DNA from 2 places in the Blautia sp. HCP28S3_G10 genome. Region 2 is predicted to be linked to the other one. Evidence: riboswitches for the same ligand, from Rfam matches in the RefSeq annotation. Region 2 holds a riboswitch; the other holds the start of a gene.
What was found. A riboswitch is a leader RNA that binds a small molecule or an ion and turns the genes downstream of it on or off. The one in region 2 is predicted to bind cyclic di-GMP.
Positions count from the first base shown of each region.

Region 1: it holds a riboswitch for cyclic di-GMP, as region 2 does, so the genes downstream of both, ACTNB8_RS10970 (substrate-binding periplasmic protein) here and ACTNB8_RS11205 (response regulator) in region 2, are expected to answer to the same signal.

Region 1 covers NZ_JBQHUL010000025.1:36,088-52,731, forward strand. The annotation lists gene ACTNB8_RS10960 (ATP-binding protein) at 1-1,182, shown strand, start outside; gene ACTNB8_RS10965 (hypothetical protein) at 1,362-1,583, shown strand; cyclic di-GMP riboswitch class I at 1,930-2,005, shown strand; gene ACTNB8_RS10970 (substrate-binding periplasmic protein) at 2,087-2,902, shown strand; gene ACTNB8_RS10975 (response regulator) at 2,886-5,048, shown strand; partial or broken gene ACTNB8_RS10980 (HD domain-containing phosphohydrolase) at 5,058-6,557, shown strand; gene ACTNB8_RS10985 (LacI family DNA-binding transcriptional regulator) at 6,840-7,865, opposite strand; gene ACTNB8_RS10990 (ABC transporter permease) at 8,091-9,029, shown strand; gene ACTNB8_RS10995 (carbohydrate ABC transporter permease) at 9,046-9,942, shown strand; gene ACTNB8_RS11000 (ABC transporter substrate-binding protein) at 9,964-11,643, shown strand; gene ACTNB8_RS11005 (glycoside hydrolase family 32 protein) at 11,669-13,153, shown strand; gene ACTNB8_RS11010 (carbohydrate kinase family protein) at 13,315-14,286, shown strand; gene ACTNB8_RS11015 (YibE/F family protein) at 14,577-15,677, shown strand; gene ACTNB8_RS11020 (flavodoxin) at 15,859-16,575, shown strand.
Region 2 covers NZ_JBQHUL010000026.1:32,390-49,033, forward strand. The annotation lists gene ACTNB8_RS11205 (response regulator) at 1-2,290, opposite strand, end outside; cyclic di-GMP riboswitch class I at 2,524-2,614, opposite strand; gene ACTNB8_RS11210 (hypothetical protein) at 2,652-2,783, opposite strand; gene ACTNB8_RS11215 (DUF4956 domain-containing protein) at 2,785-3,456, opposite strand; gene ACTNB8_RS11220 (polyphosphate polymerase domain-containing protein) at 3,453-4,202, opposite strand; gene ACTNB8_RS11225 (CotH kinase family protein) at 4,192-5,982, opposite strand; gene pelG (exopolysaccharide Pel transporter PelG) at 5,969-7,438, opposite strand; gene pelF (GT4 family glycosyltransferase PelF) at 7,419-8,843, opposite strand; gene ACTNB8_RS11240 (DUF2194 domain-containing protein) at 8,883-10,727, opposite strand; gene ACTNB8_RS11245 (hypothetical protein) at 10,715-11,608, opposite strand; gene ACTNB8_RS11250 (NAD-dependent epimerase/dehydratase family protein) at 11,605-13,716, opposite strand; gene ACTNB8_RS11255 (diguanylate cyclase domain-containing protein) at 13,769-15,355, opposite strand; gene ACTNB8_RS11260 (hypothetical protein) at 15,813-15,998, shown strand; gene ACTNB8_RS11265 (GNAT family acetyltransferase) at 15,991-16,599, shown strand.

The DNA of each region.
Region 1 (16,644 bases), on a different contig from region 2:
TTAGAAAAACTGATAGCCTGGAAAGATAAGCAATTGATTAAGATTGTTACAGGTGTGCGACGCTGTGGGAAATCTATGCTTCTGGAAATTTATCGTAATTATTTACAAGAACATGGGATTGAGAAAGAACAGATTATTTCTATTAATTTTGAAGATCTTGATTATGAAGAACTGACAGATTACAGGAAATTATATAAATATTTAAAGGAACGTCTGATTGATGGAAAAATGACATATATTTTCCTTGATGAAATTCAGAATGTAACAGATTTTCCGAAAGTGTTAGACAGTCTTTATATTAAAAAAAACATAGATATTTATGTGACCGGTTCCAATGCATATATGTTGTCCAGTGAGATTGCAACTATGATTTCGGGAAGATATATTCAGATTGAAATGCTACCGTTGTCTTTTAAGGAATATATGGAAAGTACTGGCAATATGAATGACAGAGGAATCAAATATGCAGAGTATTTGCAGAATAGTTCATTTCCATTTACACTGGAATTAAAAAATCAGCCGGCTGAAATTAGAGATTATTTGGAAGGAATCTATAATACGATTGTTGTAAAGGATATTATAAGCAGGAAAAAAATCACAGATACTATGATGCTTAAGAGTGTTTTAAGATTTGTGTTTAATAATATAGGAAATCCATTGTCATCAAAAAAAATTGCAGATACGATGACCTCGGAAGGGCGAAAAATTGATACAAAAACGGTGGAAAAATATCTGGAAGCTTTCACCGAGAGCTATATTATATATCAGGCGAAACGTTATAATATAAAGGGAAAACAATATTTAAAAACCCTTGAAAAATATTATATAGTTGATATCGGAATGAGGTATATGCTTTTTGGCTCGAGGCAGGCAGATGCAGGGCATGTTCTGGAAAATATAGTTTATCTGGAATTATTACGTCGAGGGTATGATGTGTATGTTGGAAAAATCGATTCATATGAAGTGGATTTTGTGGCACAGAATAAAAAGGGAACAATATATTTCCAGGTAGCATTGACTGTACGGGATGAAAATACACTTTTGAGAGAATTAAGACCATTACAGGCAATACGAGATCATTATCCAAAGATTATCTTAACAATGGATGAAGATCCAGAAGAACAATATGATGGAATTCGACGTATTAACGCCCGAGACTGGTTATTGGGGATTGCAGATTGAGTAATGTAAATTTATGGTAATAATATCTAAAAACAGACGCTGAATTTTTGGTAAAAATCACTTTTGAAAGAAAAATAAAATAGTTTTATAATAATCATAACGGCGAGTAGCGTAATCATGCAGCAAAGCAAAAAATACGTTACTCGCTTTTATAAAAATATTTTCAGGAGGAAGCGCATATGCATGAGTATGAAATTTTTATTGAGGATATAAATCCATGTGGAGGAGAACAATACAGTAAAAAAACACTGATCGAGGCAGAAGCAGCCAGCCCGGAAGCTTATGTAAAAGAAAACGGAAGATTCCCAATCCTGGAAACCAGCTGTAACGAGAATGGAGACGTTGTAATAGTAACAGGTGATAATAACGGCTCTTTTGTACGATATACATTTACGGAATAAAAGTGCCGGTCAGTAAGGAGCGAGTTTTGTGAATTCAAGAATGCCTCGGCATTCTTGCTGCGAGATGCGATCACAGAGATTTTCCCTGGAGCATTCCCAAAGAACATGTGGAAACTTTTTCGTGACAAACGTAACTATTAGTGATATCATAAAACCATATAAACGAAAATGACTTTTGCAGAAGCAAAAAGAAGTCAGAAGCAGGAGAACAGTTCGAATATATACTTAGACATATATATCAACTGTTCTCTTTTTTTCTTTTCGAATATCAATGCGGTGAAGTTTTGCATACACATAGTGAGATGTTAGAAGATTATAGAATTATCTTTTTGTAAAAGCTGTAATAGAAAATAATCGGCAAAGCAGACGAAAGTCTGTGACGCAAAGCTATAGGGCCTGTAAAATGGCAGCCAGTTGCACGAAATGATGATGTACACTGTCTGCGGGACAGTGTTTTTTTGATTTTAGAATAACTTAAAGTATCTACAGGAGATGTAAGGAAAATGAAAGGGAAAAGAGTGATTGCAGGCATTCTGTTTGCTGGAATTTTAGCAGTCACCCTGGCAGGGTGTAAAAACACAGATAACACGAAAGAAGAAACCGAAAAGCCGGTCATCACGCTCGGGAGTGACAGCTATCCACCATATAATTATCTGAATGAAGATGGTGTACCGACGGGAATCGATGTAGAACTGGCTACAGAAGCTTTCAAAAGAATGGGATATCAGGTGGAGGTTGTCCAGATAGACTGGGAAGAGAAAAAAGAACTGGTGGAGAGCGGGAAAATTGACTGTATCATGGGCTGCTTTTCCATGGAAGGACGCCTTGATGATTATCGCTGGGCAGGACCATACATTGCAAGCCGTCAGGTAGTTGCTGTAAACGAGAGTAGCGACATCTATAAACTGAGTGATCTGGAGGGAAAGAATCTTGCAGTCCAGTCCACAACCAAACCGGAAGGCATTTTTCTGAACCGGACAGATGAGAGGATCCCCAAGCTGGAAAATCTGATCAGTCTTGGACACAGGGAACTGATTTATACGTTTCTGGGGAAAGGATATGTGGATGCAGCTGCCGCACATGAAGAATCTGTCGTACAGTATATGAAAGATTATGATGCAAGCTTCCGTATCCTGGAAGAACCTCTGATGATCACAGGAATAGGAGTTGCTTTTGCAAAAGATGATGATCGGGGAATCTGTGAGCAGATGGACCAGACCCTGGAAGAGATGCGTCAGGATGGTACATCCCTGAAAATTATCGGAAAATATCTGGATGATCCGGAGAAATATCTGGAGGTGGATGATCTTGGATATTAAGAAAAAGACAAAAGAAAAACGGATCCAGTTGGTCGGTGGTCTGATTGGAATTTGTGTGGTAGCAGGCGCTTTGCTTTATTTTTTCCACGCAGAAAAAGTGGAAGCAGAGAAAAGAATGGTGGAGATTGTAAACTATGTGAAAGTGCAGTGTTCAACCTATACCCATTATAATGAATCTTCAGAATCCAAAAGTCTTCTCCGTGCCATTGAAAGTGCCAGACAGATGAGTACAAATATTAACATGGAAACAGAAAACGGAAGTCAGTTAAGCCGGGATTTCCTAAAAGAAAATCTTCAGACTCTCTGGGTGGATGGTATCCTTGTACTGGATGCAGAGGGAAAGATGGACTGTGAATATAGCATGGATGAGTCTCTGACCAATGAGATTACGGAGTATCTGCAAAGAGATATTATCATGGATTTCAGTGGCTATGAAGAAAGAAGCTATTCGGAACGGTTTACCAGGGAAGACGGATCACATATCGACATTGCAGCCTGTGCCAGAAAAGATGCACCGGGTATCGTTGCAATTTACTATTATACATCCCCCGAATTTGCCAGAAACTATACCTTGACGATACAGACTCTTTTAAATGGCTATAGTACTCAGAAGGATGGAACGATTATTGTTGCAGATAATGGGATTGTTGTTGCCAGCAATGATGAGAGTCTGCTGGGACAGAATACAGCCGACAATGAAGTTGTTCAGGCAATGAAAAAGCATACAGACAGTCAGCATATCTATCATTTGAGGAAGGAAGGAACCGGATGTTATGGAATCATGCTGAAGCAGCGGGATTATTATATTTATGCATATCTTCCGGATACAGAAGTATTTCATAACCTTCCATTGAGTGTAGCAGGGGTTATTTTTCTTTATTTCCTGATATTCAGTATATTCTGGTTCTGGACATATAAAACAAATCTGACACACCGGAAACTGGAACAGGAAAAAGATGAAAAATATAAAGCAGAACTTCTGATAGCAGCAAAAAAGGCAGAAGCCGCCAATGAGGCAAAAACCGAGTTTCTTCAGCGAATGAGCCATGATATCCGGACTCCAATCAATGGAATCTGCGGCATGGTCAATATGGCAGATCATTATGCAGACGATATGGAGAAACAGACGGAATACAGAACAAAGATTAAAGAGGCCTCCAATCTGTTGCTGGAACTGGTAAATGATGTCCTGGACATGAGTAAGCTTGAGTTAGGTGAAATCGTTCTGGAAGAGATCCCATTTAATCTGAGCAGTATTTCCAGGGAAATATTTGTTGTGATCGAGCAGATGGCTGCAGAACAGAATATCCGGATCGCGTGGGAGAGAAAAGAAATCACACACCGGAATTTTATTGGAAGTCCGGGGTATGTGAAACGTGTGATGATGAATATCCTGTCGAATGCGGTGAAATATAACAGAGAAAACGGACATATCTATATCAGCTGCATGGAAATTCCATCTGAACAGCCAGGAATGACAACAATGGAGTTTGTCTGTCGTGATACAGGAATCGGAATGACTGAGGAGTTCCAGAAATGTGTGTTTGAACTATTTGCACAGGAACATACAGGAAGCCGCACAAAATTTGCAGGAACAGGCCTGGGAATGGCGATCGCAAAGAATCTGGTCGAGAAAATGAGTGGAAGCATTACCTTTGAAAGTGAAGAAGGCGTAGGGACGACATTTGTGATCCGGGTTCCGTTCCGGATTGATACAGACAGGGACAGCAGAGCTGAAACTGGAGAAAAAACAGAAGTTTCCATTCGCGGGCTGCATATTCTTCTGGTGGAAGATAATGAACTGAACATGGAAATCGCTGAATTTGTGATTCAGAATGAAGGCGCTGAGGTGACTAAAGCATGGAATGGACAGGAAGCTGTTGAGTTATTCAGAAAAAGTGAACCAGGTGAGTTTGATGTTATTCTTATGGACATTATGATGCCGGTCATGAATGGTTATGAGGCAACAAAAACGATCCGTTCTGTGGACAGAGAGGATGCAAAGACAATACCGATCATTGCAATGACAGCAAATGCATTCACGGAAGACAGGCTGAAAGCTAAAGAAGCGGGAATGAATGAGCATATTACCAAGCCTGTTAATGCAGAATTACTGGTAAAGGTAATTCATAAATTGGTGGGGTGATGAAATAATATGGACAAAAAACAAAAAATACTGATTGTAGATGATGCGGAATTAAACAGGGAAATATTGAAGGAGATTCTCGGAGAAACTTATAATTATCTGGAAGCTGAAAATGGAAAACAGGCAATCCAGATCATGGGAGATAATCTAGGAATTGATCTGATGCTTTTAGATATCAATATGCCACAGATGAATGGTTTTGAAGTTTTGAAATGGATGAATTAAAGTCAGTGTATCGATGAAACTCCGGTAATTATGATCTCTTCTGAAGATGCTGTTGATACTATGCGTGAAGCATATGAGATGGGAATCACAGATTATATCTCACGACCGTTTGACTCTGTTATTGTAAAGAAAAGAGTTCAGAATACGCTGAGCCTTTATGCAAACCAAAAGCATCTGATCAATGCAGTTTATGATCAGGTTTACGAAAAAGAAGAAAATAATAATATCATGATCAGGATTTTGAGTAATATATTGGGATCCCGTAACAGCGAGAGCAGCGAACATATTCTACATATCCGGACAGTGACGGAAATACTGCTGAGAAAACTGGTAAAAATAACAGATGCTTATCCTATGACAGAGACAGATATTTCTTTAATTACAACTGCTTCCTCCCTTCATGACATTGGTAAAATTCGTATTCCGGAAGAAATACTGAATAAACCGGGCAGGCTGACCGATGAAGAATTCAAGATCATGAAAACTCACAGTGAGATTGGCGCAGATATAATCCAGAATATGCATTTTCCAAAAGACAATCCATTAGTACGTGCTTCGTGGGAAATCTGCAGATGGCATCATGAAAGATGGGATGGAAAAGGATATCCGGATGGCCTGAAAGGAGAAGAAATACCAATCTCTGCACAGGTGGTATCGATCGCCGATGTTTATGATGCACTTACAAGTGAAAGATGTTATAAGAAAGCATTTGATCATGACACAGCGATTCAAATGATCCTGGATGGGCAATGCGGACAATTTAATCCCATCCTGCTTAAATGTTTGAAAGAACTGAGTCCTCAGTTTTCAAAAATGCTGGATAAAGAGATGGCTGAAAACAGCTATTACCATGAAGTACAGAGACTTTCGAATGAAATACTCAGCGACAGATCTTTACCGAACCAAAACTATTCACAGAGTGTTGTCAGGATCATGCAGGAAAAGATTGATTTCTTTAAATCAAACAGTGGCATGAATTCGATTGATTACAATGCAATTTCAGGTCAATTAGCTATTCTGAAAGAAAAACAGCAGATATTATGTCAGAGAGATAATCCGAAATTTGATCTGTTCAAAGAATTCGGAGTTAATGAAGAAGATGTTCAACATATTCAGGTTTTGTTACATCAGACATCTGTGCAAAATAAAGAAATCTCAGTGCAGATAAAAGCGATGGTAGGAAATGACAGTCAGATATATAAACTGAAACTGCACACGTTGTGGTCGCCGTTGAAGAAGGAGGGATACATAGGAATCGTTGGATATTTTGATATTGTAAAATAGAAAAATACAAAAGAAACTCGAGGATGTACAGGCTGCTTTGAATGCCGGAATGGATGACCATGTGGCGAAGCCGGTTGATATGGAGATTTTAACATCTGTCATCACAAAATATATAGAACAACGATGCATTTGTTAAAAAATGGAATCAGGATTGTGCATCTGGCAGATTCTGGTGTTGGTGGTAGCAGACAGTGTTTTTAACCGAACCAAGTAAGACCCCTGCTTCAATTGCGAAAAGCAATAAGCAGTGGGTGGGGACTTGCTTGTATCAGGAAAAATAAACTATTGTGTTGTACTACGGCGGATCAATACAGGTGTGATTTGTTTGTGGATGGGTTCGCCCAATGGTTTGGGAGCACGTTTTTTCTGTTCATCCATCTGCCGGACCAGAAGATCCATGGCAGTTTTTGCAATTACATCAATCTGCTGACCAACGGTTGTGATTGGAAGGATTGCCTCGCTGGCAATCGGAGAATTGTCAAATCCAACAATCTCATAAGTTGAAGGAAATGTTCCGTGTTTTTGGAAAATTAAATTCAGAAACATATTGGCATAGGTATCATTCGCAAGAAAGATACCTTTTTTTTGATCAGGGTATTTGGCTTCTATCTTATCGAAAATCTCCCGAATCACATTTAAAATCTCATGATAAGACTCACCTTCTACACTCAGATCGATATCATATGGAACATGATATTCTTCACAAGTTTCTTTAAAAGCCCGGATTCGGTCATAAGCAGGGGTGGATTTATCCACATTGACATTTATATGAATTAATATGTCACATTTATCCCGGATCAACAGAGAAGTAGCCTGAAGTGCTCCCATATAGTTATCAGTATTGACGCTGCTGATATGTTCTGCTTCACGTTCAATTGCGATAACAGGAATCTGATAGGAAGCGAGCTTTTCGGATGGAAGCGTGTGACTTAAAACAATCAGTCCCTCAATCTGATAAGATAGAAGCTCTTCAATATATTGTTGCTCTTCTTCAGCCCCATGTTCGCTGGCGAAAACAAGAAATTTATAATGATAATCTCTGTAGCTGGAAAGAAATTGTGCCAGCATCTCAGAATAATAGTGCAGGTAGAGGTTTGGAACAATGATTCCGATAAATTCACTTTTTCCATTCGCCAGGACCTTTGCCAGCTTATTCTTTTTATATCCAAGTATGTCAAGAGCCTGTGAAATCTTTTCCTGATTTTCTAAGGTAAGAGAATCAGGATGATTGAAGTATCTTGATATTGTAGTCTTTGAAAAATTTGTGTATTCTGCAATATCCGCAAAAGTTACTTGTTTTTTACTCATAAAAGTTGAATCTCCTTCAATATGACGGCTGATGGTTAATAATATCTTTTAGTATAGCAATTCTCATGGAAAAACACAATGCTAAAATAACCGATTACGTAACCGGTTATTTTAGTATATAAAAGTATTGACAGAAAGAGATGAATATAGTAATATCAAACTATAAAGTAACCGGTTACTTAACCGGTTTTGTTCGAAGAGTTAAGGGAATGGAGGAAGTAATGCATGAAAAGAATGCAAAACCAAACAAAGTCTGTAAGCAAGCGAACCTGGAGAGAAAAGATGACTTATGTGAAGAAAAACTGGCAGTTATATCTTTTCTTCCTGATGCCGGGACTTTTGCTGACAATTATTTTTAAGTATTTACCGATGGGCGGTCTTCTGATTGCCTTTGAAGACTACAATGTAATCAAAGGAGTTCTTGGAAGTCCCTGGGTTGGACTTGAGTATTTCAGACGATTTTTATCTTCACCAGATTTCATGAACTATCTGATGAATACATTAAAAGTGAGTATCTACGGATTGCTGTGGGGATTCCCGGTTCCGATTATTCTTGCATTGCTTCTGAATCGTATCCAAAAGACAGGAATCAAGAAGAAAGTTCAGCTTTTGATCTATATGCCGAACTTTATTTCCGTTATTGTACTTTGTGGTATGGTTCGTATGCTTTTATCGCCTGTAGGACCGCTGAATAAAGTACTCGGAATCAGCACAAACTGGATGACAATGCCTACCGCATTTCGAACAATCTATATTGCAAGTGGAATCTGGCAGACGGCAGGATGGGCATCTATCATGTACACAGCAGCATTGGCGAATGCCAGCAAAGAGCTGGAAGAAGCAGCCATCATGGATGGAGCGAATCTTCTGCAGCAAATCTGGTATGTAGAGTTGCCTGCAATTAAAAATATTATTGTAATTCAGTTTATTTTACAGGCCGGAAATATTATGAGTATAGGTTTCGAAAAAGCTTATGCGTTACAGACAGATATGAACCTGCCGGCATCGGAAATCCTGTCTACATATGTATATCGTATCGGACTATTAAATGGAGATTATGGATACTCTACAGCAGTAGGTCTTTTCAATTCTGTTGTAAATGTTATCTTGCTGATTTTTGTAAACTGGGTTGTTAAGAAAATGAATGATGGAGAAGGATTATAGGAAAGAGGGAGAAAAGATGGAAATAAAAAAGAAGAGAAAATATTCAAGGACAGACAGAATAATCCTTGGAATCGGATTTACCATTCTTGGTTTATTCGTCCTTTCTATAGCGATACCGATTGCTTATGTGGTACTTGCATCCTTTATGGATCCGACTGTTTTGAATAACCAGGGATTGAGTTTTAATATTAAGGACTGGACATTAGATGCCTATCGAAGAGTATTAGAGAATGAAATGATCTGGCGTGGATTTTTAAATTCTTTCCTGTATTCACTTGCATTCACAATTATTTCCGTTTTTGTGACATTGCTGGCAGCGTATCCGATGTCAAAAAAAGAATTTGTAGGAAGAAAATTTTTCAATATAATTTTCCTGATCACAATGTTTTTTGGCGGAGGAATGATTCCTACATTCATTTTGATCAATCAGCTGCACATGGTTAATACGGTGTGGGCAATCCTGATTCCGGGGGCATTTAATGTATGGAATATGATTCTCGCAAGAACTTATTATCAGTCAATTCCGACAGAATTAAGAGAAGCATCTGCGATCGACGGGGCGAATGAGGTCCAGCATTTCTTTAAAATTATGATTCCGGTATGTAAGCCGATTATTGCAGTTCTGGCGCTCTGGTCTTTCGTTGGAATGTGGAACAGTTATTTCGATGCAATGATTTATTTGAATGATGCAAATCTGCAGCCATTGCAGTTAGTGCTCCGTTCTATCCTGGTACAGAATACACCACAGCCGGGAATGATCGCCGATATTCAGAGTACGGCAGAAATGGCAAAAATAGCAGAACAGCTTAAATATGCAACCATTGTAGTATCAAGTTTACCACTGTTAGTAATGTACCCATTCTTCCAGAAATATTTTGATAAAGGAATTATGGTCGGATCGGTAAAAGGCTAATAAGAAAGGAACGATACAGATATGAAGAAAAGAAAAGTAAATACATTACTTGCAATTGGACTATCCCTGACGATGATGGTGGGAATTGCAGGATGTGGAAAAGAGCAGCGGCTTGCAGCTGAAATTGATCCGGATACACCTGTATCGGAAGTGCAGTTTCCATTGAAGGAAACCGCAGAACTTTCCTTTATTACAAGTGCACCGGCTACATCAACACAGGAGCCAAATGAACGAGTGATCTTTCAGAGAATGGAAGAGCAGACGAATGTTCATATTGACTGGACTTGTTTTGTATCGGATCAGTTTTCTGATAAGAAAAACCTGGCACTTGCCCAGTTTGGAAATCTGCCGGACGGATTATTCAATGCCGGAATGAGTGATTATGATTTATTACGTTATGCAAAGCAGGGTATCATTATTCCATTGGAAAATCTGATAGATAAATATATGCCGAATTTGCAGGCGGTATTTGAAAAATATCCAGAATATAGGACAATGTGTACAGCACCAGATGGACATATTTATTCATTTCCATGGATTGAGCAGCTGGGAGCTGGGAAAGAAGCCATTCAGGCAATCGGAGATATACCGTATATCAATAAAAAATGGCTGGATTATCTTGGCCTTGAGATTCCGACAACAACAGATGAACTGGAACAGGTATTAATTCAATTCCGTGATCATGCAGATGAACTTGAAAAAGAATTTTCCATTGAAGGTGATGTAATCCCAATGTCATTTATCATAAATAATGGAGATCAGGATCCTGCAATTTTGATCAATGGATTTGGAGAAGGTTATGGAGATACAGGGGATCATTTCGCTGTAACGGATGAAGGAAAAGTTATTTACACATCGGTTCAGGAGGGTTATAAAGAAGGTATTGAATGGTTACATCAGCTTGTAACAGAGAATCTGGTCGACCCGGAAGCATTTACACAAGAGTGGTCCACCTATGTGGCAAAAGGAAAGAATCATAGATATGGTCTCTGCTTTACATGGGATATTGCAAATATTGATAACAATGAAGATTATGTTATGCTGCCGGCTTTGACAGGGCCGGATGGAATGAGAAATATCACAAGACAGAACAACAGCGAAACAAGCGGATTCGATCGTGGAAGATGTGTCCTTACATCCAGCTGTCATGACACAGCACTTGCTGCCGCATGGATCGATCAGATGTATGCACCCCTTCAGTCACCACAGAATAACTGGGGAACTTATGGAGAAAAGGATTCTTTTAACATTTTTGAACTGTCCAAGAATAAAGATGGCGGAGAAATGCTGAAACACATGGATCTTGGAACTCAGTCGCCGGTAGAAGTACGTGAGGCACAATCTGTAAATGGTCCGCTTGCAGTACTGAATGAATATTATGATGTATATGTGACACAGCCAGAAGATGCAAAATGGCGTTTGGACAATATGCATGAAACTTATCTACAGGATATGAACAGCAAGTATGTTTATCCAAACGTCTTTATGAGCATTGATGATACCAATAAAGTATCTCAGTACGATACAGATATTAAAAAATATGCAGAGCAGAAGAAAGCAGACTGGATCCTGAATGGCGGAATTGAAAAAGAGTGGGATTCCTATCTGAAGAAAATGGAACAGTATGGACTTTCTGATTATCTTTCAATTAAACAGAAATATTTTGATCAGTATCAGAAGTCATTGAGTGAAGAAAAATAACGATACGAACAACAGGAGAATTTGCATGAGCGAGATGTTAGAAAAGGCTAGAAAATATGAAGATGAACAGGGAAAGCAGATAAAAGCAGAAGATAGACCGGCTTTTCATGTGAGTCCATATGTCGGATGGATGAATGATCCGAATGGTTTTTCATACTATCAGGGAGAGTACCATTTATTTTATCAGTATAATCCATATGGTACACATTGGGACAGTATGCATTGGGGGCATGTGGTTAGTAAAGATCTGCTTCACTGGAAATATCTTCCGGCAGCTTTGGCACCGGATGAAGATTATGATAAGATCGGATGCTTTTCAGGAAGTGCAACAGAGTTAGAAGACGGCAGACAACTGCTCATCTATACTGCAGTGGATCAGGAGAAAATGGAAGATGGAACTGTAAGGGATATTCAGACACAGGCAGTAGCTGTTGGCGATGGAAAAGATTATAAGAAATATGAGAAGAATCCGGTTCTGACAGCCAAAGATCTTCCGGAAGGTGCAAGTAAAGTGGATTTCCGTGATCCAAAGATCTGGAAAGGAAAAGACAGGAATTTCTATTGTGTTATCGGAAGCAGACCGGCAGACGGAAGTGGACAGATTCTTCTTTATAGAAGCAAGGACGGATTTGAGTGGGAATTTGTTAGCATCCTTGCAGAAAACAAGAAACGTTTTGGAAAGATGTGGGAATGTCCGGACTTTTTCGAATTAGATGGAAAACATGTTCTTCTGACAAGTCCACAGGACATGTTGCCGGAAGGTCTGGAGTTCCATAATGGAAATGGGACATTATGTATCATCGGAGAGATGGATCCGGAGACACATACCTTAAAAGAAGAGACAGTACAAAGTGTCGATTATGGAATGGATTATTATGCAATGCAGACTTTGCTTGCACCGGATGGCCGCAGAATTATGATTGCCTGGATGCAGAACTGGGATACGACTGCTCATCGTTGTAACAACTCAAAATGGTTTGCACAAATGAGTCTGCCGAGAGAATTGTCTGTGAAAAACGGAAGACTTTATCAGACTCCGATCAAAGAACTCGATGCAATGCGTAAAGACAGAGTTGAGTACAACGATGTAGTAATTGATAATGATGCAATCACATTAGACAAAATCGAAGGACGAACCATAGATATGGAACTTGTGATACGTCCGGAAGATAAAGAAAATGTGTATAAGAAATTTGTATTACGTTTTGCACAGGATGAGAAGTTTCATACAGAATTAAGTTTCCGCCCGGATGAATCTGTCCTGAAAATTGACAGAAAATTTTCAGGAACTGAACGAGCATTAGTTCATCAGAGAAGGTGTCTGGTAAATGGAGATGCCGATGAATTAAAGCTTCGTGTGATTTTGGATAGATTTAGCGCAGAGATATTTATTAATGATGGCGAGCAGGTTATATCGACTGTCATATTTACAGAACAAGAGGCAAAAGGAATTTCATTCTTTGCTGAAGGTGCAGCTAAAATAGATGTAGTGAAATACGATCTGGTTTAGGACATATACGATAAAACTTACATGGAGTTTGAAGACACATGGATAATGATAGGGGGATTCCTAAAACAGGAATCCCTCTTTGCAGTACAGATGGTGTATGAAAAAATAAGAATCTTATGAAAAAAAGCAATGTCATTTTTGGTGGCAGAATGGAGAATATGATGAAAAAATATGATGTAGTGGCACTCGGAGAATTGTTAATTGATTTCACAGAAAACGGAAAAAGTAATCAGGGAAATCCGCTTTTTGAGGCAAATCCGGGAGGAGCACCATGCAATGTACTTGCAATGCTGACGAAACTCGGACATAAGACGGCATTTATCGGAAAAGTAGGTGAAGACTTTTTCGGAGAACAGCTGAGAGATGCAATAACAGAAGTAGGGATTGATGCAAAAGGATTATGTACAGACAAGGAAATCCATACAACACTTGCTATGGTACATACTTATCCGGATGGAGACAGAGATTTTTCGTTTTATCGTAACCCGGGAGCAGATATGATGCTGAACAAAGAAGAAATTTGTGAAGACATTATTAAAGACATCATTAAAGACACGAAAATCTTCCATTTTGGAACATTATCCATGACACATGAAGGGGTACGAGAAGCAACAAAAGAAGCAATTCGTATTGCAGAAGAATCCGGTGCGATTGTTTCTTTCGATCCGAACTTACGTCCACCTCTTTGGAATTCTTTAGATGAAGCAAAGGAACAGGTATTATATGGCCTTAAGCATTGTCATATTCTGAAAATCTCGGATAACGAAATTCAGTGGCTGACAGGAGAAGAAGACTACACTGCGGGGGTAAACTGGATTAGAGAAAGATATCAGATTCCGCTGATCCTTGTATCTATGGGTAAAGAAGGAAGTCGTGCATACTATAACGGAACGATGGTAGAAGTAAAACCGTTCCTTCAGAAAAATACAATTGAGACGACAGGCGCAGGAGATACATTTTGTGGTTGTGTATTACATTATATCTGTGAACACGGAATGGAAGGTTTAGAGGAAGAAAACCTGAAGGAAATGCTGACTTTTGCAAATGCGGCAGCATCTGTGATTACAACAAGAAAAGGGGCACTGCGTGTAATGCCAACCAGAGATGAAATTCAGAATCTGCAGAAAAATTGACAGGTAAAATTGTAGGATTAGAAGCAGATTTATAAGTGTCACAAAATAATTAGCACTCACCTCCTGATAATGGAAGTCGATTTTTGTCCTGTCTTTGGGGAATCACTAAAGTCTGACAAGTTGTTCTTTTCTGTATTATTTGTCATTGTATGCCTCCATTCGAAAAAAAGAATTCTTGCATAAAAACGCAAATTACTCGCAAATTATATTGACCAATACCGAATAAAAGTGTACAATGCGATATTGGCAAGGAACAGTAACGGTTAATCTGTAAGGAGAAAATAAATTCGATGAAATTTTGTTTATCTCATAAAAAATATCTTTTAGCAGGCATTTATATTATCTGCATCATATTTACCTGCTTTAATGCCAGATTTTACCATACTCCTCTGGCAAAGATATGTTCTGTATCAGAAAAGGAAACGATGAGCAGAGAGGGAACCAGAGGCGCAGAAGAACATTACTATACTCAGGAAATTACAGCCCGGATATTGAACGGTGCATATAAAGGTAAAGAAGTTGCGCTTTCTAACGAATACACTTCTTCACAGGTTCAGACGCAGAAATATCATAAAGGAGACACGGTTCTTCTGAATGGGTCAAAAGACAGACCTGGGAGAACCATACGTTCTGTAAAACGCGACATTTATCTGGTTATACTGGGCGGTGCTCTGGCTTTTTTTCTGATCTTTATTACGGGGAAACAGGGATTTTATTCGATTGTATCAGTGGTATTGAATACAGTGATATTTATGTATGGATTTCATTTTTTGGAAGATGGAAAGAATATTCTGAAGATATGTAATGTAATCGTACTTCTTTTTTCACTGACTACATTAATTTGCCTGAATGGAATCCACAGGAAAACATGGGCCTCTGTTCTTTCGACTCTTTGTGTCCTTTTTCTGATTATGACATTGTTTGATTTTTCCACTCACAGGTATGGAGATTTGGATTATTCTAACCTGGAATATCTTGGAAGTATGAGTAATTCAGCGGATATATTCTGGATGGATATTATGCTGACAGGGCTTGGAGCGATTATGGATGTAACAGTAACCATCAGTGCGGCGACAGGCGAAATTGTTCGCAAAAATCCATCGGTTTCTATAAGAAAGCTGATACATTCGGGAAGGGAAATTGGATATGATATTATGGGAACCATGATAAATGTACTGTTGTTTGTTCTGGCAAGTGGCATGATTCCAATGTTTATACTTAAAATGAATAATGAGATCAGATTTATAACGCTTGTAAGATACCACATTTCATATGATATCTGCCGTTTCCTGATAGAAAGTATTGGAATAGTACTGGCAATACCGGTATCTGTTTTGATTGCTTCGATTATTATGAAAATACCATCACTGAAAAGGGGTGGAAAAAAATGATTCTTTTTCTTGCATTAGTGCTTTTTTTTCTGATGATTATAAAATGGAGTATAGTTTATAGTAGTGTATAGCGTGTATCAAGTTATAATTATGAGGTTGAAAACTACGGTATACACAGATAATGCAGAAAAATGTGTATCACGTTTATATAGAGAATAACGTAGAAAAGGAGATGCTGAAAATGAGGAAACACATAAGTTGGATGTTACTTGCCGTTTGTATATTAGCAGGAGTTTTACTGACAGGATGCGGATCGAATAAATCAGATAATCAGAGCAGTGAAACCGCACAGAATACAGAGACTGAACAGGAGAGTTCAGCAACAGAAAATTCTGATGAAGCAGAAACAACAGCAGCAGTGACAGAAGCGGAAGCAACAGGAACACCTGCACAGGATGGCACAGAAAAAACAGGTAAAGTACTGGTTGTATATTACTCCGCAACAGGAAGTACAAAAGCAGTCGCAAATTATATTGCAGATACAACAGGTGGAGATTTATTTGAGCTGGAGCCTGTAGAGCCTTATACAGATGAGGATCTTGACTGGACAAATGACGACAGCCGAGTATCAAGAGAGCATGACGATGAGAGCCTGAGAGATGTAGATCTGGTTTCTACGACAGTTGATAATTTCGGTGAGTACACGGAGCTTGTCCTCTGTTACCCCATCTGGTGGTCAGTTTCAGCGTGGCCAGTAAACCAGTTTGTTAAAAGTAATGATTTTACAGGAAAAACGATAATTCCTGTATGTACATCAGCTTCCTCTGGAATTGGAGACAGCGGAAAACTTTTAGAGGAAATGGCAGGAACCGGAGACTGGCAGGAAGGAAAGAGATTTTCTTCTAATGCATCAGAAGAAGAGGTTCAGGACTGGGTAAAAAGTTTGAATCTGAACTAAATATAAAGAATGCTATGAGCAGCAGGAACAACGATAAAAAGTCGAGATTCCTGTTGCTTTTCTAATATT
Region 2 (16,644 bases):
GGTTCACAATATTTCTGCTGATTGCCATTCCCAGACCAGTTCCCTGGACTCTGGTTGTCCGGTGGTCATCCGCGCGGCTGAACGGATCAAACATAATTTTCTGGAATTCCGGTGACATACCGATCCCATTATCCTCAATCGTAAATTCATAGCATCCAAGCTCTGAAAATCCATTTGGCTTTTCCTCTATGGAAAAAATAATATTCCCGCCATCCGGTGTATACTTGATCGCATTACTCATCAGATTCACAAATACCTGCTGAATCCTCAGGCTGTCACCACAGACAGCCTCATGTTCAATATGATTGATGTGTATATCAAAATTATGTTTATGTTCATCAAGCACCGGTTTCGTAAGTGTAATAAGATTATCTACCAGCTCTGACAGATTGAAATCTTCCTGTGCCAGTGTCATTTTTCCACTTTCAATACGTGCCATATCCAATACTTCATTGATCAGCCCCAGCAGATGGCGGCTTGATTCTGTGATCTTGCCGAGGCATTCAATGACTCTGTCCTGGCTCTCAATATTTGCTCCTGCGATTGCCGTCAGACCCACAATCGCATTCATTGGTGTCCGGATATCATGGGACATATTGGAAAGGAATTCTGTTTTCGCACGATTTGCATTTTCTGCGGACCGGTAAGCCTCTTTCAGTGCCTGACGGGATTCAATCTCTGCTTTCTTCTCCTGTGTCACATCCATGGATGCCAGCAATACCTTTTCCAGCTTTCCATTCTTCCATTCCAAGGGAATATAAGAAGCGATTTTATAAGTCTTTTCATCCAGGCTGCAATACTCAAACTTATAAATATCATTTTCACTTTTCAGTTTTTTCCGAATATTATCCGGGGTTATCAGGATATCTATAGCTTCCAATGGTTCCAGTGTCTTATATTTTTCAAGAACCTGCATCTGAAAATCATGATAAAATCCCAGAGGTTTATATATCATCTGTCCATTCGGATTGTAGAATTCATATCTGTCATTTTCCAGATCACAGACAACAAAGCGGTCAACCAGACGCACAATACTCTGAATCAGCTGCTCCATGGAAGCATTATCCGCTGCCATCTGCAGATGCCGTGCGCTCTCTACCTTTGCCTCTGTGATATCACGCAGAAAGATCATGGCATATTCTGAATCCTCTATTTCGCCACGTATGACCACATTGCGGACCCATCGTTCTTCTCCATTCAGAGTGATACGGCACTCTAAAGCCAATTCGGTTTCCAGACCCTTCAGCCTTTCTGCAATATAACCACGGTCGTAAAAAGAGGATACCGCCTTCTTATCTGTCTCCACAACATAGGAATCCACAAAATGCCGAATCAATTCATCCCACGTATGACTCTGTTCAAAGACGGTCATCAGGGACGGTTCAACCTTAAAGGTATCAAAAGTATTCGCTTCCAGATTCACATAATACTCGCACAGATCTGCTTTCGTAAAAGCCCGGTGGAAAGCAGCCGATTTTTGTGCCTGCATGGTTTCTTTTTTCTCCGCATCAATGTTAATAAAAATCCCGGCAATCCTGCTGGCAGAACCATCCAGACGGCGTATTACTTCTGCCGATGCCCGAAACCACTGGTATTGATTATCCTTCATTCTCATACGATACTCTACCTGGTATTTTATCTGGTTCGTCTTATCCTTAATTGCCGCCTGAAGCTGCACCATTACTCTTTCTTTATCCTGTGGATGCAGAAGATCTGACCAGGATTCCAGTTTATTCGGAAAGTCCAGAGTGTCATGATAGCCAAGCATTTTTCGGAATTCATGACTCCAGTTTGCATTCACAATCTCACTGTTTTCGTCACAGTCAAAATACCAGAAGCCGGAATAGATAGCCTCATTGAGCAGTGCCAGATTTACATGATCCCAGTTGACCTGTACGGACATAACCCAAATCTGTCTGCCCGCCTCATCTGTCGCATCCTCTTTACAAAGCCGTACATTATTCACCGTACCGTCTGCTGTAATGATCTGTGCTTCCCCTGTTCCGTGAAGCTGCAAAAAACGTTCTCGCTCCAGTATATCTTCCTCGTCATAAAAGAAGTTTCTCAATGAGCCTTTTGTCTGTTCCATGAAAGTATCGAATGTATATCCTGTACTATGCAACAGCAGATTATCCACAGACAAAATAGACAGGTTTTGGTCATAAGATCCTGTCATTATACCTACCCCGCCATTATTTTCCAGTGTTTTCTGTACGGCCTGTGACATGGCCTGTGTCTGCCCCGTTACAGTCTCACCTAAGGAATATATTTTGTCTTCATAATTTTTCATTTTATAAAAGTCCTCTCTCCGTCTTATGCCTTCTTCATCCTGCTTTTATCTGTATACAGAAAACCTGTCCCTGCTAGTTTTGTTACCCATTTTTGCATACAAAAAGGACACTTGCCAAAATCTGCCAGTGTCCCTACTATATTTCTCTAAAATCACACATCTATATAGTATAAAAGGTATCGGAATCTCTTCTGTTCAAACATCTTTTCCATATATTATGATGATATGGAAACAGTGGCAACCGGCTGACATGGTCAAGCTTTCTGACTTTAGTCCCTTCTGGCTTTGCGACCCTGCCTTTCAACAGGTTTGCCTTTAAATAATTTCTATTTTTATCAAAAACAAAATACCATAAAGTTTTTCATACGTCAATATTGCCGGATAGAAAATCTGTGTATTTTGCGTATGCCAGCCGGCTGTTGATAATGTCTTCTGCAAAGGCATTTGCGGACATTGCAATGATTGGAACCCTCCTGGCATCCCTTCTTTTCATTTTATCCGTGATACTCTCCATTATACTGGATCAATGTAATATCTTCTACATTTGTGATCTTCCGGATCTTCTCTGTGAAATCGAGATCATTCTGCCGACAGAATACCTCAACTGCCATCTCTGTTTTCTCCCCACGCATCGTCTTTGACTTTATGAAGTATTTCATTCTGCCAAAGCTGCGGAGGATCTCATCACCGACTTCATCTCCCTGATAATGGATCACGGCGATATAGATTCTGCCTTTCTGCTGCTTATGATAAAACAGATAAATCATAATGATCATAACCGCTGCTGCAATCAGTGCCAACGGATACATTCCCGCTCCAGTCGTGATACCTGTCGTGATCGCCCAGAAAAGATAGAGCAGATCCATCGGATCCTTCACCGCCGTACGGAAACGTACGATAGACAATGCACCGACCATACCAAGGGAAATCACGATATTCGTACTGATTGCCAGAGTAACCATGCAAGTGAGAAGTGTCATGCCGACCAACGTAACTGCAAAGCTCCGAGAGAAGATCACCCCTACATAAAACTTGCTGTAAACCATATAGATCACTGCTCCGAGAAGTAACGCCACGATCAGCGAAATTGCCATCTTCGGTGCATTAAAGCTGTCAAATACGCCGGATTCCAGCACCGACTTCTTAATCATATCTTGTATACTCATAATAGTTTTCTCTCCTGTGTTTCATTCCAATATTCAAATCCATGCAAATACTGCGATTTTTCATAACAGAGTACATATTTTGATACTGCTGTGAATTCCTGTGCATTTGGTGGAAGCAAGTCACGCACGATCTGTGGAAGCATCTCTGTGAATTTCACTTCCATAACCAGTTTCCCCGGTTCAAGCACCGGAAGTGTCGGAAGGGACGGATCAAAGATGTCATAACTTCCGACCGCAGCCCTCACATCACTGTCAAATGTAATCCTGACTGTCCCCTCATCCATGATCCACGGTACACGGTCATAGTCAACGATCGTGCGTGGACGCATGAGATTGCTGACACATTCCACATAAAATTCTCTGCACAATGAATACGGACTGCTTAACAAAAATTTATAATCTCCATCAAGGATCTTATAGAATTCTTCCTTTGTCAGCGGAGCACTTTCTTTATAAATATAACTTCCGAATTTCTTCTTCCGCTCCAACTTAATCGAACGGTCACTACAATCATAAATACGGATCCTGTATTTTTTTCGCATCAGGACACCAGATTCCTTTTCCGCATAAGCGCTGTTGAAATAATCTTCAAAATAGAGGCTGCGGATCATATAACCATTTCCCTTTGCATTTGGATCCTTTTTCAGCAAATGCTTCATCCTCAGCTCCAGCAATTCTTTCTCACTGATACTGATCAGATATTTCCATTCATTACGGAAGCGTTCTTTTGATAAATCATTCCTCATAAATATCTTCCTCAACATTTTGGCCGCCTGTAATGTAGAAACATTTCATACCATAATTCTTTCCAGCGTCTGTTACATAATAATCAGAAGCATCCTGCGTCTGTCCAGATGTATTTGTCGCACGGATACGCACAAAATACTGACCATCTGCTGGAACTGTAGTCTCCGCTTCCAGAATTTGAATATTATCCTGACGAAATACAATCTCATTGAACTTATAATCTTTTGCCAGTTCAACTGTGTAAGTGATCGTCTCTGCATCAAAGTCATACGATGCGTCCCAGTTGAACTTCAAAATATTTCCCTCGATCACCGGTTTTCCGATAAAAAACGGCATTGGCTTTTCCAGGCTCTCCTTATAAAGTTCATAATTTTGTTCTACCTCTGATGGGATTGCCGATGCAATTGTTTCATACTTCGCTTCAGTCAACGGTGCATACATCTGGTCCGGCATCTGATTTAAATACTTCTGAGTAACTGTACGATATTCCTCTATCATATTACTGATCCGATCCACACTGAGATAGGATCTCAGATCCTGGATCGCCGCGTCAAGTTCCTCACGGAAATCCTCCGACTGCAGACATCTTTGAAAGAGAACATTTCCCCAGTAATTACTGACTCCACATTCCCAACTGCCTTGATCGGAACGGTTTTTAATGTTATATTCGGTTCTCCTGAAAGAGGTATCATTATCCCACGCGATCAGATACCATATATTTGAATTCTGTGGACTATATAAATATGTATTACGATTCTGTGTATCTACATTTCCGGTCAGTATCTGATACGCCATCCAGTACGTCAGATTTTCTCTGTCAAAATATTGATCCAGGATATCACCAATCGATTTTGAATTATCATTCAGATCCGTAAGCATATCGATCAATTTTGTATGGTCAGAATCTCCTTTGATCTCCAGAAGCTTTTCAAAGGCTTTCTGGTCATAGGTCGGATCGTCTTCTTTTTTTATTACATCTTCATAGCAGAAAAACTCAAACGAATTAATTTTGTACAACTGTCCCTTCGAATCCATTCCATGGTTCTTCATTCCTGTCTTGTTCAGCTGTTCCACCTGTGTGTACAATCCATAGTCCTGGAATTCTGAGCTGTCCCCCTCGGTAAGATCTCTTACATATAAATGTACAAACTGGGTTCTAAGTGACATCAGCTGCGGTATCCCTTTCAGAAGATCGTAGGACAGCTTATTACGGAAACGCATTCCATCTGTCTGATGTTTATTCAGATTGATCGTGCGCTGTCCACGCCAGGTTCCCTTATTCTTCTTCAGCTCAATCTTATAGTTTTTCTGCGAATTACGGCTCGATGTCTGTCCTCTGATCTGCACGGTAGCATTCGGCACATTTTCACCATATCCAACCTCCCCGCTCTGCGGACCTGACTCATCACCAACCTGAAGAAGCGCCGCTGTCTTGTAACGGTCTACTCCCATCTTGTCATAATCATAGGCCGAATAACTGTTGATCTCCTTCCAGGTGTGATCCGTACCCTCTGAAGAGTTTCCTTGAGAAACAGTAAGATACATCGTCACAACACTCGTCTCGTCATCATTTTCATAGAGACTATCCTTATCCCTGAGGTGAACGTCGTTGATATCCTGTGTCTCTGCCTTTTTTATCTCTTCCTGTTGTTCTGTCTGTTGTTCTGTCTGTTTCTTTGAAGTATCCCCTGTTTTCTCCGGGGTGGTACATCCCGTCAGGCAACAGGACATTCCTAATAAAAGGGCACATCCCAACGCAAGTAATTTATATTTTTTCAAGCTTATCTCCCCTCTCTATTTTCTCTTCCAAAAAGCAGCCAAGCCATGTGAAGAAACCTGTTTTATCCTCTGCCACAATCGGCTGTACACTCAAAATATAATACGGAAGTTTTTTTATAAAATATCCAAGACGCAGTGTACAGATCAAAAAGAACACTGCACTTCCCAGTAAAAATCCAAATCCATAATACACCTGTGGGAAAAATAAAGACACACAGGTAAATGTCGTCGTACACGCGGCGAACATTCCTGTTGCAAATAATGCTCCCTTGTAATCTGTAAAATAAAGTAAGATCAACATCATCGTGTTAGCAATTGCATAGAGTCCATAGCCGACACAGAGTGTCCTAAAATATCCTTCCATAAGATCATTAAATCCAAGCGGAAGATATGTCAGAAGCAGCTGTCCGATCGAAATCGCCAGTGCCGTTGTAAGTAGCTGCTTTAACGCCGTATATTTCAGCTCCATGTTTAAAACCTTTCTCATCTCATTTCCTGCCTGCAGGATATCCTTGATTTCTCCCTTGTCATTAAACAAACTATAATAATTCCGATATTTCGGATAGAAATTCACTTCCACAGACACAACGAAATTAACGGTTGTAATAAGAATCGTCAAATAGGCGATCATCGCAGGTACATCATGATACGGTGCACCATAAAATAATCCCTGAACATGTACACGGATCGGTCCGCACCACATGATAACAAGATGTGCAAATAGTCCGATGTTCGTGAACAAGCCTGTAAACGCAAGCGGAAGGAACTGATCCACCCAGCGTAAAAAGAAAAATGCACTGATCTCTCTCTGCGGAAAATAACGGTACAACAGCGTCACATCCCAAAGCAGCATAATTCCATAACCGATCGTAACTGCGATCATCAACGCCTCTACATGTGGAATCCCAATCAGGATCAATAGGAATCCGAACAACAATGATACCGCTACCGCTGTAATAAATGAAATAAGAATCCCTTTGTAATCCTTGATCGCTGTCAGATAACTCATCGCATTCCAGGTGACGATCAATTCTCCGAAAAACTCCAGGCACAAAAACTGATCGATCAGATTGATTCCTGAAAACAGAAGAAAAATCCCATACATGATTCCGCCGACTACAAGCAGGATCGCTGTTGAACCCCAGAAAGAAGAAAGCACCGCCTCGTGGCGTTCTTCATACAGCATATCCGCAATATATCTCGTCACGACCATAGAGAAGAAACTGGTCACGGTCAACGAAGCGAGAAGTGTGTAAGTAATCATACAGTTCAGAAGTTCCCGGTTATGTCTCGTCGCACCGGTATGATCACAGATAAAAGCGATTCCTACCAACAGCACGATACCGAGCAGCATCGGACCTGTACAGATCACTCCTGCATACCCATACGCTTTTGCCGTCGCTGCAAGTCCGCGCTTCTGGAATAATTTTTTTAACTCAAATCCGATTCCAGCCATCTGCCTCTTCCACCTCCTGATACATCTTCCGGTACTTTTCAATCATTTCTTCTTTTCGATAATATGCTTTCACTCGTTTCTGTGCATTCTCCCCCATGCGGAGTCTCCGAGCTCTGGAAGCGCACATCCGATCCATTGCCTGCGCGAGCCCCTCTCGATACATCGGTGGAACACAATATCCTGCTTTTCCGTATCGATCCTCCTCGTTACCATTCAGAAGCTCCCTGCAGCATCCTACATCTGTAGTCACACAAGGCCGCCTTGCAGCAAATGATTCTAAAACAGACAGCGGCTGTCCTTCCGATATACTCGTCAAAATTGTAAAATCCAGCTTCTCCATATAAGAGATGATATCCACTCGTCCTGTAAAGATCACATTTTCCAGATGAAGCTGATCGACCAACGCATAACACTCCTGCGCATACTCCTCATCATCGACACCTCCCATAATGTGGAGACGCACATGTTCTCTTGTCGTGCAAAGCTCATAAAACGCATAGATCATCGTCTTGATATCCTTGATCGGTGCCAGACGCACGATCGCACCGATGTCAACCCATCCGTCTTCCTCTTTCAATGGAATAGGGGAAAGCCTTTCATAGTTGATTCCGTTCTCAACGACACGACATTTCTCCTTGTCACATCCCATCTGGATCTGTGCATGCATGGCATTGGTAAATAATGCTGAGACTAGAAACGCTCTCGTATAAATAATATCCGACAGCATATAGAAGAAAGAAATCCACTGCTTTTTAAATGCCGGCTGTACCCATTTTGCACGAATAATCTCTTCTTCACGCTCTCTTGTGTATATTCCATGCTCTGTCAGCAGCACTTTCTTCTTATAAACATACCCGCCCAGGCATGCAAGAAGTCCGCCATATCCTGTACAGATTGCATGATAGACATCTGCCTTGGGCACTTCACTTCCCATTAGATAAAGGACCGGAAGCAGCATAGAACGCATTGTGTGAAATGCATCCGCAAACGGAGTATATGGATAATCTTTTATACAGCACTCCGTCAATATATTCAGGAATTCCTCACTTCTTAAAAAAGACATAGGATTCAGCTTCTGGTCATGATAGAGCCGAAACAAGATTTCCCAATTCGGGCGTCTACACAGCATCAGCTCTTTCAGGCTGTTCGTCTCTTCCTCTGTAAAGGCATGAAGCATTTTTCCTGAATCCTTCAGCCGCAAGGCGTCATCCAGAAAGACCTCGTGAACTTCTACAACATTTTTCGGAAGCTCGTAGACAAATTTCCCTTTATCCTTCGCATTTGCCCCAATCACCCACAGAACAAACTCATGCTCTTTCATTTCATTGATATACTGGTGCATCCAGGTGGATACACCTCCAAATATGTAGGGATAACACCCCTCCAATATGAGACAGATTCTCACAATTAACTCCTTATCTGTCGCGTGTTACCGCTTTGTATTTCAATCTTCTAATTTCTCAATAGTTACTGTTGGTTCCTTTGCCTGAAGCAGATAGAGATTTCCTGTCAGATGTGTAAGTTTTCCTCCCGAAACTTCACCCGGTGTTCCTTCATTGATCCTCACCATAAAATATGCTTCATCATAGAAGTTTTTAAGCTTCAATTCTATAGACTGCTCTGTCACTGTCTTTGTAAATGTAACCGCTCCATAACGCTGAATCGCACCGGATAGTTCCGAACCGGTGAGTTGTCTCAAGGACGGTGCCGAATCCACCAGCCAGTCCATATATTCAGCGAGGTTGCTCTTCATCTTTTCCCAGCCAAGCGCTGCACCGCGGTCTTCGTCCAGAAGATCATCCGGATGAATAAAATGACTGTTCACAAAATGCATATTTAATTCCGACAGTGCCGCCATCTTCATATAATCATCGATAATTGCACCGGAGATGATACGCGGCTGTTCTACAATCCCATCCTTTGCAACTTCAAATTCCTGCACATACGCAAACTCACCGGTGAAATAATTACTGGCGATCGTCCGGATCTCCGGGAAATCTTTCGCGAACATCTCCCTTCCTTCTGCTGACAATACATTGGACGGCGGTACATAGACTGACATTGATACACTGGGAAATGTATCCTCTCCAAAATGGATCAATTCTTTTACAGCCTTTTTCATGGCCGCCTCATTTTTCCATGTATCATACGGAAGCACGTCACCATAATCCACATTTGAAAGACTCAACGGCTGATGATTGTATCCATGATACCCGAGTTCTCCACCTTGATGAAGCAGCATATTTCCAAAATACTGAAAACGTCTGGTATCCTTCTGTTTCTTAATCGTTCCATCCGTCGCATCCTCATAATTTTCAATAATCACACCGGTATAGCGAACGTTGTGATCAGATGCAAGCGCCTGCATATCCGGCCACCACACATCCATATAGAAATCACTAATGCTCATTCCATAGTCCCGCTTCACATAAGTAGCATCTCCCTCCGGAACCGGTGATGGAAAGTCATCCAGATAAAATGCTGATCCATTGATCACCGGATAAACCCCCACATCAGTAAGGAGACTGTAGGAAGCCGCATAGAATCCACGCACCGCTTTCTCATACAGTCCAAAGTTGTCTACTACAAACTTCCCTTTTCCATATTGGTTTTCCCAAATGACAGGCTGACCGTTTTTTTCATTGACATGCGCATAAACCTTCGCATTCTCACTCAGCTGCACTGCCCAGGCAGAGTCATACGGATCCGTGATTGCATAAGCCTGTCCGCCGCCAAGCATAAATTCCGGTTCAAAATAAATACTGTCTACAAGTATATTGTCATATCCGGAAGAAATGATTCCAAGCTTCTGCTCAATCACTGATGAATACGCTGTTTTCTGAAGTGTCAGGGCAAAAAGTACATTCCCACCCTCTGACACCCAATCACACAGTTCGATAAGATTCTCTTTCAACGGACTTACATCACTCAGTAATATAACAACCGTTTCATAAGCATGATAATCTGGAATAGAGGATGCACTCTGCAGGTCTACCACATCTGTTCCAACCTTCATATCTTTAAAAATTTGTTGAAACTGCTCCCATGCAGCCACACTCGCCTCATCTTCACTGTTACGAAATACCAGACAGGTCTTCGGCAGTGATTTCGCAGCCATCTGTTCCGTAACCACTTCTTCCTGACTGAGATATGCGACTTTTCTGTTTTTTTCAGTATATTGAATTCCACTTCGTTCAGCAAAAAGGACGACCGCGATCATCAGAAATACACCCAGGATCACCAGCATACTTTTAAACGGAAATGTTTTCAATGATTTTAATCCAGCCAAAAAGCCAATACCTCCTTACTCTTAGACGACAGATAGATCTGCTCCTCTTTCATCTGTCTTAAACACTGCTGCAACTCCGCTCCCTTTTTTCGTTCTGCCAGATACCGGATCTTCAAAATCCAGAACTCCTCTTTCCGATGCCATTTCTGATCCATCAGCCCTAGAATCTCTTCCGCCTGAACATAATCTCCTGTTTTCATCAGATTTTGTAACAGACGTACACATGTGGAGAGCGTCGTTTTCACCTTCAGCTTTTGTCTTAAAAGACGGATATAACGTTCCCTCTGTTCTCTCTCCATCTGGGCTTCCAGAATCCCCTGATTCAGATACTCTTCCATAAAATCACAGTACTGCTCCAGGATCTCCGAATCGTCCGGTGATGCCGCATACAGCTTCTCCATCTTCTGCAAACGAAAATCATATTCCTTGGAAAGTTCAACCATGGCTGTGATCGCATAATGGACAACCTCTACATCTTCATTCATGCGGGCCTGTTTCAGAAGATCCATATATTCTTCCGGATCATCATTTAACACATCCATGATCAGTTCACGGCGCACTCTCGGTTCGTTAATCAAAAGTGCCTCCTCTAACGGAACGATCTTTTTGTCCGTATCCGAAACTGCCTGAAAAATATTTTTATAAATCTCTTCATTTACACGAAGCTTTTCCACTCCCGGTTCTATCCTATTGTCTCTTCTGGTCAGCATTTGCAAATGCAAAAGCAGCACGCACACTGTTCCCCAGAAAGGAACGAAGATCACAAGTGCCATCAGATATTTTTTCACCTTCAGCAGATGTGTCTTTATCCCCAGCCAGACAAGCACACAGCAGACAATATGTAACAGGATCAGGAATACTCCAAGCACTGTCTGAATCATAATTTTTCTCCTGTATTTGCATTCTCCACGGTATCGATCTCATGACAGACGAAGCCGTTATTTTCCAGTCTTGCAAGAATGATCGGCAAGGAACTTCTGTCCGTCTGTGAAAGAATGAGGAAGAGCTCTCTTTTTTCAGAAATCCCCCAGACATCATTTTCACGGACCGAAGCCTGTAGCGCTGTGTCTGCCTCTTCCAGTGTCATCTTCGGATACTCCAGCTTCAAAAGCACATAGGATGCCCGATTCTCCTCCCTCATAGAATGGAAGGAATACAGCCGTTCTTCAAAATACTCCTGCTTCAATATACGTGTACCCTGCACGTACTGCCTGTTCTTGATTGCCTCCTGATATTCCAGTGCGCGCAAAAGTGCTGTTTCTACCAGACCGCAGAGAATCTGGAACAGATTCAGATAATAGAGGGAAAGCTGTTCACTTCCCACTTCCTGAATGAAAATCAGCATCACGAGCTCTCCATCCTTGTGAATCCCGTTCATATACATCGGATAGCCGTCCAGGAAATTCCGGTTTACCCACACCTTTCCGGACACAATCGTCTCTTTCGCTTCCAGATAATCATCCAGACAAATGGATTTTTTCAACACATCTGTCATTCCCTGGGATGCGATCTCAAGACGTCCATAGCTCTGATTCTTTCCAACTGAATAAATCGCAAATGTATGATTCTCAAGAACTGATTCCATCACATGCAGAGTTTCAATAAAAAGCTCCTGCGGAAGAATGATATCCAGTTTTTTCGTAATATCAAAAATCTTACCAAAGCTGTCACGGCTTCCCAGAATCTGCTTCTTGTACTGCCGTTTATCAGAAAGCGTCTCCTGATACATTTCTCTCATAAACAGAAATTTATCCAGGATCAGTTTATTCTCCTCTTTCATGAATTGAATATTATCTCTGTTTTTCAGTCGGATGTAACCACAGATCGCGCCGACTGCAAAATAGAAGATAAACGGAATCCAGTTCGAAGGTTCGTAGAAAAGTGTCGTCCAACCGATCCCGGTTTTCGTATATGCTGCCAGCAATGAAAGTGTTTCCAGCCCCGCTGCAGCAAGCCCATAATTAATGCCGTACAGACTGCTGAACAGCACGATGTAAACAAGCCTCAGATCGATCATCTGAAACTGCACCTGATTTCCCGCCACCCGGTTCAGTGCTTCAAAAACAAAAAATGTGAGCAGCAATTCCGCGATTTTCACGATTTTATCATGTACTTTCAAAAAAGTTTTTACTACATCGATCTTCCGTGTCTTATGGTTCGTTTTCTCACAATAATCCTCATAAATTTCTGTGAGATCCTCCAAAAGAGAAATCTTCGGAAACCAACCGTATTCATTTCTCAGAACGTGGTCATCAGATATCCCCTCCCGGATCAGCACCTCTGACAAATAGGTAATGTTTGCAGCCGGAAACATCTGTGCCAGTCTCTCCCCGAACTGTTGAAAAGTAAAATGAAATACCTGCGGAACCTGAAGACAGGCGCTCCCCTCTCCCCAGTTATCAAAAATCTTGTATAATAAATCCCCAAGATCACTCAAAGCAAGAAAATGCATCTCCTGTGCCGGTGCTTCTTCAAATGTAATCTGCTTCTTATTGATCACAGTTGAGAACAACTTGAAAAAATAATCCTCCTCATAAGTACCGGAATAAAGATACGGCACACGCAGAATCTTGACAGCGATCTGATGCAGCTCGCCGTATTGCCTGCAGAACTCTTCTGCCGAGCGGACCATCAGCGTCTTTCCTGTTGTATCTTCATATAAACTATCCGGTCCTGTAATATACAGAAGCCTGGAATTCAGATTCCCCTTATAGTAATGTAATAGCTTGCGTAAAGTCTCAATCTCACCCTCCATCGTCCCATGAAATGTAAGATAATTAGAAAAATAAATCACTCCCTCAAATTCATACGTCTTGAAAATGTCTTTGAATTCTTCCTCCGTCTTCGGCATCGGGTATACCGATAAGCTCTTATTGCGATTTGACTTTTGTTCAGTCTCTCCAAGAAGAAGAATCTGACACTCAGGGAAAGCCTCCTCGATAAATTCTGTTGTAATATATCCGATATTTCCGGTCATCAGTAATTTCATACGTCACCTCGTAATCATATATTGCGCATTTCTATCATTTCCAACCTATCATTTATGCAGAAGGTGTATTTTCTTTTATCCTCTTTTTATCTTTATACATCTTCTCGTCAGCACAATGGATCAGCTCCGGCAGATTCTTTTCCTCTGCATCTGTCCAGACATATCCCATTGCAACAGAGATAGGAATGTCACTTTGTTCATCGGCAAATTCAATCTCCGCTCTGACTTGCCTTATGATCTCTTCTGTTTCTTCGGCTGTCTTGTTTTTCAGGATAATCACGAACTCATCACCGCCGATTCTGTAACACTGACCGTTCTGTCCAACGGCAGCTCTCATACACTTTGCGATCGTGATAATAAGCTCATCACCTTTATTATGTCCCAGGCTGTCATTTATCTTCTTCAGATTGTTGGCATCCATCATTATATAGGAAATCATTCCCGGGAAAACCGCATTACTCTTGTTCTCCTCCAGAAATGCCGTTCTGTTTCCAAGACCGGTCATCGTATCCATATAGGCCATTCTTGCATAGATCTCGACATTGGCATTCTCCTGAACCTGCTCATACATTACGATACAGGCTGCATTGATCAAAAATGCGATAAATATCGCAATACCGACCGAATAGATATAGGAATAGCTCACTACATTTCCATAATAAAATAAAACGAGTGCTATAATGCTGAAAACGCAATATGCTACACATCCATTAATAACTCTTTGCAATTTAAGATTTTTATGCTTTTTGTTCTCATTGACCCCATTCCAGATCACGCGCAGAAGTGTTACTGTCATAAGCAGATGTTCACAGATAAGTATTATGGTCATCATATCACATCCGCTGATATAATTTAACAGATAAAGGACTAAGTTAAAAACAAACAGCTTACGCATCACGGACAGCATCCTGTGTTTGCCCGGCATGATCTCTTTGATAAATTCCAGAAGAGGGAACGGCAATGTGAAAAAGGACAAGAATGATATCTGCTCAATAATACTGGTGTGCTGAATGACTAACAGCAAAATCTGCGAGTCTGTCACCACCCAGATTCCTTCGGTCAAAATACAGATTCCCAGATTCCGCAGTGCACGGTAGATCTTCTCCGTTTTTCCCGCTTTCATATAAAGACAGGCGACAATACACATCACACCAAGAACAAGCGACAGTACACCGATAAGCACCGCATAAAGGTTATCCTTTATGATCCGTCTGTACATACTGGTTTTGTCTCCTATCAATATCCCCGAGCTCTCAATGCCTTTCAGATTATCTTTCGTCCCACCGATAAAGCTGATCGTCAGACTGTTTCCTGATGGAATATCAAACAAATGCACCGATCCATCTCTTTTTCCGTTCCTGTGATAGATCGTCTCATCGCCCACACGCACATAATAATTTTTCCAATGGGATCTGAGAAGCAGCACCCATTCCTCGTGCTCTCCTCTATCTGAGAGGCTGAAGGTGACCTCCGCCTTCGTAACACCGTCGGAAGCATCAATCGTCCACTCACCTTCCGGGGCACTTACTTTTCCTGTAAAAATTCTGTCGGGAGCATTCTCATATCTCCCGCAAATATATAATGCAGCTACCATAAAGAAGATAATTATAAGAGTAACTGCAGTATGTATCTTTTTCATAATCATTCTCTCTTATAATATTTTTTGCCATTCCGGCAGATATAATCGTGTCAGCATAACTGCCGAATAATTTTTTATTATACCATAGATTCTCATTTTTGAATTTATTTTTTTCAAAAAAAGATTCCCATTTGGGAATCTCAGACTGTAGACAAAGCCCTGCTTTTGCAGGGTTGGGTACTTGTTCCAACTATTTTCAATACTTATTTTTCTTATTGACGCACTTCTCTGTCAATTGTATAATTAAGTTAGATACAGAACATTTCTGTTATCAAAATATTGCCCGCCCACCATTGGCGACTTATAAATGATTGGCTCGAAAATATTGTTCGCTTACCGGAGGCGTCTAATAAATGTCCGGCTTGAAAATTATTTAGAAATAATTTCTGTTTTTGATATTGTGTTTTTATCACACATTGCATATACTATAAATACACAAGAAAGAGGAGGTGTTAGTATGGCTACTTCAAGTATTACTCATAATTTTGTCGTATCCAATCCAAATAGCGTAAAGCGTTTTGTCGCAGCAATTGACGAAGCCGACCGTGACCGCACACCAAAGCAGACACTTCCCGGACGTCAGTTAACGAACCCACAGGAAATCTTAGCTTTAATGTCAAAAAGAAAGAAAAAACATGTCTGATAAATATTTTACCGTTAATATTCGGGCATATTTGGATAAAGACGAACCGACATATATCGGAGAGGAAAGTCTTTACGACTTACTCTCCGATTTTTCTTGTCCCAAAAATCCCGATGTGGAATACTTTTTATTACATAATGCGATTGAGTTTACCAAAAAAGATCAATCTATCACTTATCTGGTATTTGATGCTGAAGATGCTTCACTGGTTGGTTATTTTTCACTTACAGTAAAACCAATCTCTGTCCGTGCTTCAAATATCAGCAAGACAATGGCAAAAAAGCTGTCCCGTGTCAGTATTTTGGATGAAGAAACACAATCCTATACCACCGCAGCTTACCTGATTGCCCAGTTGGGAAAGAACTATTCTCTTCCAAAGGAAAAACGAATTCCTGGAAATATTCTACTGGGATTTGCACTGGAAACCATATCCAGTCTCAAATATTCCATAGGCGGCGTTATGGAGTTTCTTGAATGCGAAGATAATGAATTTCTTCTGAGCTTTTATACGCAGAATCATTTCAAGCCATTTGATACTCGTATTACCGCTTCTCAGAATAATGAGCCACACACTCTGCATCAGCTTTTAAAATTTATTTGATTTAAAAATGCATGAAAAAAGCGACAGTCTGATTTACATTTTGTA